Regions from separate parts of the Paenibacillus sp. FSL L8-0333 genome, predicted to be linked through region 1. Evidence: a T-box and tRNA genes for the amino acid it is inferred to sense, from the RefSeq annotation. Region 1 holds a T-box; the other holds one or more tRNA genes.

Evidence for each region. The T-box of region 1 lies ahead of pheS (phenylalanine--tRNA ligase subunit alpha). A T-box ahead of a tRNA ligase gene usually reads a tRNA of that ligase, here a tRNA-Phe.
Region 2: it encodes a tRNA-Phe, which carries the amino acid that the T-box ahead of pheS (phenylalanine--tRNA ligase subunit alpha) is inferred to sense. The anticodon was not compared.

The regions. Positions count from the first base shown of each region.
Region 1 covers NZ_CP150186.1:1,862,974-1,866,356, reverse strand. Annotated here, with positions in the region: gene pheT (phenylalanine--tRNA ligase subunit beta) at 1-304, opposite strand, end outside; gene pheS (phenylalanine--tRNA ligase subunit alpha) at 487-1,521, opposite strand; T-box leader at 1,582-1,867, opposite strand; gene NYE72_RS08060 (sensor domain-containing diguanylate cyclase) at 2,457-3,383, shown strand, end outside.
Region 2 covers NZ_CP150186.1:5,944,583-5,947,965, forward strand. Annotated here, with positions in the region: gene NYE72_RS26390 (AraC family transcriptional regulator) at 1-262, shown strand, start outside; tRNA gene NYE72_RS26395 (tRNA-Leu) at 399-477, opposite strand; tRNA gene NYE72_RS26400 (tRNA-Cys) at 492-565, opposite strand; tRNA gene NYE72_RS26405 (tRNA-Gly) at 576-650, opposite strand; tRNA gene NYE72_RS26410 (tRNA-Gln) at 657-731, opposite strand; tRNA gene NYE72_RS26415 (tRNA-His) at 751-826, opposite strand; tRNA gene NYE72_RS26420 (tRNA-His) at 871-946, opposite strand; tRNA gene NYE72_RS26425 (tRNA-Trp) at 970-1,043, opposite strand; tRNA gene NYE72_RS26430 (tRNA-Tyr) at 1,050-1,135, opposite strand; tRNA gene NYE72_RS26435 (tRNA-Thr) at 1,141-1,216, opposite strand; tRNA gene NYE72_RS26440 (tRNA-Phe) at 1,245-1,320, opposite strand; tRNA gene NYE72_RS26445 (tRNA-Asp) at 1,331-1,408, opposite strand; tRNA gene NYE72_RS26450 (tRNA-Met) at 1,434-1,510, opposite strand; tRNA gene NYE72_RS26455 (tRNA-Val) at 1,528-1,603, opposite strand; tRNA gene NYE72_RS26460 (tRNA-Glu) at 1,659-1,733, opposite strand; tRNA gene NYE72_RS26465 (tRNA-Ser) at 1,752-1,844, opposite strand; tRNA gene NYE72_RS26470 (tRNA-Asn) at 1,848-1,923, opposite strand; rRNA gene NYE72_RS26475 (23S ribosomal RNA) at 1,985-3,383, opposite strand, start outside.

The DNA.
Region 1 (3,383 bases):
CTGGCAGCTTAGCACCGACCAGTGCTACAGGTACAGTTTGACCTGCAGCTACATTTTTTGCGCCGCAGACGATTTGTAGATCCTCATCTTGGCCCGCATCCACGATACATACGTTCAGCTTGTCGGCATCAGGATGTTTTTCCTTTGATTTCACATAGCCGGTTACGATGCCGGAAATGCCTTTATTGCGGCGCTCTACGCCGTCAATCTCAATGCCGGCAGCGGTAATCTTCTCCGCTAGCTGTTCGGCGGTTACTCCTTCAATCGATGTATAATCAGCCAACCATCCGGTTGATACTTTCATATCCGCTCACTTCCTTTATGTTTCAGATGTATTTATTTCACTGTCGTTCGTGCTGCTTCCTGTGGAAGAACGGATGAAGTGCACTCAATTTCAGCTACACACTATTAAGGACGGTCCCTACAAGGAAATCAAATGCTCCAAAACCCATTCTCCAGCCACTATCAGCTAGCGCACCACAATAACTAAACGCCCTTGAACTGCTTCACAAAACTCATATCATTACTATAGAAATGACGGATGTCATCGATGCCGTATTTAAGCATTGCAATCCGCTCTACACCCATTCCGAAGGCGAAGCCGCTGTATTCAGCAGGATCATAGCCACCCATTTTCAGTACATTCGGGTGTACCATACCTGCGCCAAGGATTTCTAACCATCCACTTTGCTTGCATAGTCTGCAGCCATCGCCACCACATTTGAAGCAGCTTACGTCTACTTCAACACTTGGCTCCGTGAATGGGAAAAAGCTCGGACGAAGACGAATGCCTGTATTCGGTCCAAACATCTCCTGCACAAATTGTTGCAGGGTGCCCTTCAGATCACTCATTCGAATGTTACTTCCAATGACCAAACCTTCGATTTGGTGGAACTGGAAGGAATGCGTTGCATCATCATCATCACGGCGGAATACTTTACCCGGACAGATGATTTTAACAGGAGCTTCACCGTTCATAGCCTGCATAGTACGAATCTGTACTGGCGAGGTTTGAGTGCGCATTAGCAGGTCATCTGTTAAATAGAAAGAATCCTGCATATCACGTGCCGGGTGATTCTTAGGCAGATTTAGAGCTTCAAAGTTATAATAATCGGTCTCCACTTCCGGACCTTCAGCTACACGGTAGCCCATGCCGGTAAAAATATCCTCAATCTCCTGTACGACTCTGCTAAGCGGGTGAATGCCCCCTTGCTGTAAACGGCGACCCGGTAAGGTTACGTCTACTTTTTCAGCCTGCAGACGTTGCTGGGTTTCCTGCTCTTGAAAAGCCTCCTGCTTCGCGCCGATAATCTCCTCAATAGCACTGCGAACCTGATTCGCCACTTGCCCGATTACCGGACGTTCCTCAGCACTAAGTCCTCCCATACCGCGCAGAACCTCTGTAAGCTCACCTTTTTTACCGAGATACTTCACTCTTAAATCATTTAGTACCTGCGGATCCATAACCTCCTGCAGCTTAGCCAGCGCTTCAACCTTCAATGCTTCCAACTTCTCTTTCATGGCCGTGTACAGCCCCCTTCAATCATTGTCTAGTTCAACAAAAAAAGGCCTTTCCTCCCGGTAAGGGACGAAAAGACCGTGGTACCACCCTTGTTAGACAAGCTGATCTGTTCCCCTTAAGAGCTTCATTCCCTCTTTTGGCTGGACAGATACCTATCTCACTTTATACAGAAATAACGGTCTGTGACCGGTATCCCCTACCCTTCCCTATTAGACAGCTTAAGGAATTCAGGGAACTGCTCCGGAGTGAACTTCGACAGCTCTGCTTCTTAGAAACGCTCTCAATCCGCGGCGTCTCCTCCCTGTAAGTCAGGCACTGTGTACTCTTCTCCATCACTGCATTTCACAATTCATGCTAATTGTCAGGTATCTCTTTACTACAAGAGATATGTCTCTTTATTATATGCAAAATCTGTCGTTTTGACAAGTTGGATTGGCATCGGAGCGGGCAGGCGTGATTTTTGGAATGATGCCTGCTAACAAAGCCGCACGACTTCACCCCATTCACGCACTGCGTAACGAATAATGAATGATTAGCTTTCCTGTAGTCATTATGACTAAGGGCAGTTTTTTTCAGCAGCTGTAAGCCGTATCATTTATGATCGAGTGGGGTAATAGGATCCATCGGTTTGAATATAGATAATTCAATAGGCCCATACATTAAACTTTAAATTTTGTCTTTTGGATTATTATGAGTAAAGATTGCTCTATAAGCAGCACGTCCTATATACTTGATATACTAGAAACTACCATTTACTCACACGTACACTTTCCTATGTTTTCCCACTATGTATACAACACCTCTTTTATTCCCAAAAGCACCTTCAAACATCAGTGACTGAGTTAAATTACGCCTGACCATAGATTGACTTCTGCAGGTTCTACTTAAGCAGCAATAGATTTACTTAATCATCTTATACAGGGAGAAGATGACTGTGGCAGGGTTCTTCGAATTCAAGGTAACACGCAAACTATTCTATGTCTTCGCTGCAATCTCCGTCCTTCTGGTCGGGATCAGCGTGTCCTCGCTACTCTATTTAAATCACACTATTAATAGATTGTCAGATTCTCTTTATGATGATATATATCAGAACTCTAAGCTCATACTGAGCGCCGATCGTGATCTGCATCAAGCTGCTGTAGCCTTGCAAATCGCAATGGGTCCAAACCTAACAGCCGCGGAAGGTGAACAGTTCACTACGGAGTTTATAGATAATAATCTTCAAGCGCAGGAACGAATAAGTCTAGCAAGAGCAAATATCAACGCTATAAAAAAACCTTACAGTGATATGAAACAAAGTGGAATTATCCTTTCCGAATTAAAAAACGAGCTGCGCTCCTTCGAAACTACCATTGTCATGTGGAAAAATTCAGGGCATACGCTAATAACGGAACGGACGAAGAGTAGCTGGAATCCGGATTCATATTCTGCGCTCACCCTAAACTCGCAATTCAATGAAGCTAGAGCACATCTCGATCAAGCAGAGGACTTGATTGGCAACTACGCCTTGCAAGTAACGGACGGTTTTAAGGATAAAAAAAGCGCTTTGTTCTCCCTGTATTCGCTCCTCTTACTTGTGTTTCTCCTGGTCATTATTTACCTTGGACGCAAAATCATCTGGCTCCAGAATGAAATGCTGGAAGAACAAACACTTTATCAGCTAATCGGTGAAACCATGTCTGATTTCATTATTTTGACGGATCCTAACGGGTTGATTCTATACGCTTCCCCCTCACACTCCAGTATTCTAGGCTATGTGCCTAAAAAAGGAGATCCGTTATCCAACTACATACGTGAACCAGAGATTGCCTGGGCTAAATTAAAGAGCGTGGTTCAGGGAACCCCGCGCATTTCAGAACTG
Region 2 (3,383 bases), 2.8 Mb from region 1:
CGAAACACTATCAGAAATGTCCGGATATAGCTACGATCGTTTTCGCCATCTATTTAAAGAACGTTTCGGGTCTTCACCCCTGCGGTATTTGCTGTTAAAACGCCTGGATTATGCAAAATCTCTATTACGTCATACTCAGATGCAAATCTCTGAAGTATCTGCTGCTGCAGGTTTTGTGAACGATGCCCAATTCTGCAATATGTTTAAACGAGAAATAGGTCATACCCCGCGAGCATTCCGCATTAATAATCAATCAGGTTAATCACTAATCAGATTAAAAAAAGCCGTTGAAATAGAGAAACTCTCTATTCAACGGCTTAATCCTGTAAAACTAAGAACATAAAGAAAAAAGGTTAGTAAGATTGCTTATAAAAGCATTCTTACTAACCTTTTTAAGATACCGGCGAGAGGACTCGAACCTCCACGGTTTCCCACTCGATTTTGAGTCGAGCGCGTCTGCCATTCCGCCACGCCGGCACATATGAACTAAATGGAGGCGCCACCCAGATTTGAACTGGGGATAAAGCTTTTGCAGAGCTTTGCCTTACCACTTGGCTATGGCGCCATGTAAATTTTGGAGCGGACGACGGGAATCGAACCCGCGACCCTCGCCTTGGCAAGGCGATGCTCTACCGCTGAGCCACGTCCGCATAAAATGGCTGGGGATATAGGATTCGAACCTATGAGTGACGGAGTCAAAGTCCGTTGCCTTACCGCTTGGCTAATCCCCAATAACATTTTAAAGTAAAATGGGGCGACTGATGGGTCTCGAACCCACGAATGCCGGAACCACAATCCGGTGCGTTAACCCCTTCGCCACAGTCGCCATATTAAGTTGATATTGTTGCCATTATTCATTTTTAAAGAAAATGGGGCGGCCGATGGGTCTCGAACCCACGAATGCCGGAACCACAATCCGGTGCGTTAACCCCTTCGCCACGGCCGCCATATTAAACTTTAGAAAGAACTTGGCAGGGGCAGCAGGAATTGAACCCACACCAACGGTTTTGGAGACCGTTGTTCTACCTTTAAACTATGCCCCTAAAAACTGGTGGAGGATGATGGATTCGAACCACCGAACACTTACGTGAGCAGATTTACAGTCTGATGCGTTTGGCCACTTCGCTAATCCTCCAAGGATGGTGCCGGCGAGAGGACTTGAACCCCCAACCTACTGATTACAAGTCAGTTGCTCTACCAATTGAGCTACACCGGCATGGCACTCATTCTTTTGTGATGATAAATGGTGGCTCGGGACGGAATCGAACCGCCGACACGAGGATTTTCAGTCCTCTGCTCTACCGACTGAGCTACCGAGCCATGATGAAAATGGCGGAACCGACGGGATTCGAACCCGCGATCTCCTGCGTGACAGGCAGGCATGTTAGGCCAACTACACCACGGTTCCAAAAGATATAATTGCTTAAGTTAATTGGTTGCGGGGGCAGGATTTGAACCTGCGGCCTTCGGGTTATGAGCCCGACGAGCTACCGGGCTGCTCCACCCCGCGTCAGTAAAAATATGTTATGGTGGAGGCTGAGGGGATCGAACCCCCGACCCTCTGCTTGTAAGGCAGATGCTCTCCCAGCTGAGCTAAGCCTCCATAAACAACAATTGTTATTGTACCAAAGTCCACTAGGATAAATCAAGTGAAAATTTGGTGACCCGTATGGGATTCGAACCCATGTTACCTCCGTGAAAGGGAGGTGTCTTAACCCCTTGACCAACGGGCCATACTAATTAAAAATTTGTGGCGGAGAGAGAGGGATTCGAACCCTCGAGACGCTTGTGGCGCCTACACGATTTCCAATCGTGCTCCTTCGGCCAAACTCGGACACCTCTCCATATGGCTCCCCGAACAGGACTCGAACCTGTGACAACTCGATTAACAGTCGAGTGCTCTACCAACTGAGCTATCAGGGAATATTCATACCAAGCTTAATCGCCTGAAAACTGAATCCGAAACGAATCTGCATTCTAAGTATAGGATAAGCCCTCGACCGATTAGTATTGGTCAGCTCCATGCATTGCTGCACTTCCACCTCCAACCTATCTACCTCGTCGTCTTCAAGGGGTCTTACTAATTGGGAAATCTCATCTTGAGGGGGGCTTCACGCTTAGATGCTTTCAGCGCTTATCCCGTCCGTACGTAGCTACCCAGCCATGCTCCTGGCGGAACAACTGGTGCACCAGCGGTACGTCCATCCCGGTCCTCTCGTACTAAGGACAGCTCCTCTCAAATTTCCTGCGCCCACGACAGATAGGGACCGAACTGTCTCACGACGTTCTGAACCCAGCTCGCGTACCGCTTTAATGGGCGAACAGCCCAACCCTTGGGACCTACTTCAGCCCCAGGATGCGATGAGCCGACATCGAGGTGCCAAACCTCCCCGTCGATGTGGACTCTTGGGGGAGATAAGCCTGTTATCCCCAGGGTAGCTTTTATCCGTTGAGCGATGGCCCTTCCATGCGGTACCACCGGATCACTAAGTCCGACTTTCGTCCCTGCTCGACTTGTAGGTCTCGCAGTCAAGCTCCCTTATGCCTTTGCACTCTGCGAATGATTTCCAACCATTCTGAGGGAACCTTGGAACGCCTCCGTTACTCTTTAGGAGGCGACCGCCCCAGTCAAACTGCCCGCCTGACACGGTCCCCGTACCCGATTAGGGTACTAGGTTAGAACCTAGATACGATCAGGGTGGTATCCCAACGGCGCCTCCACCGAAGCTTGCGCTCCGATTTCTACGGCTCCCACCTATCCTGTACAGATCGTACCCAAATTCAATATCAAGCTGCAGTAAAGCTCCATGGGGTCTTTCCGTCTTGTCGCGGGTAACCTGCATCTTCACAGGTATTAAAATTTCACCGGATCTCTCGTTGAGACAGCGCCCAAGTCGTTACGCCATTCGTGCGGGTCAGAATTTACCTGACAAGGAATTTCGCTACCTTAGGACCGTTATAGTTACGGCCGCCGTTTACTGGGGCTTCGGTTCATAGCTTCGGGTTACCCCTAACCACTCCCCTTAACCTTCCAGCACCGGGCAGGCGTCAGCCCGTATACTTCGCCTTGCGGCTTCGCACAGACCTGTGTTTTTGCTAAACAGTCGCTTGGGCCTTTTCACTGCGGCCCCCTCGTGCTATTCACACTACCGGGGCACCCCTTCTCCCGAAGTTACGGGGTCATTTTGCCGAGTTCCTTAACGAGAGTTCTTCCGCGCGCCTTAGAATTCTCTTCTCGCCTACCTGTGTCGGTTTGCGGTACGGGCACCTTCTCCTGGCTAGAGGCTTTTCTTGGCAGTGTGAGATCATGACCTTCGCTACTATAATTTTCGCTCCCCATCACAGCCCAGCCTTAACGATGTGCGGATTTGCCTACACATCAG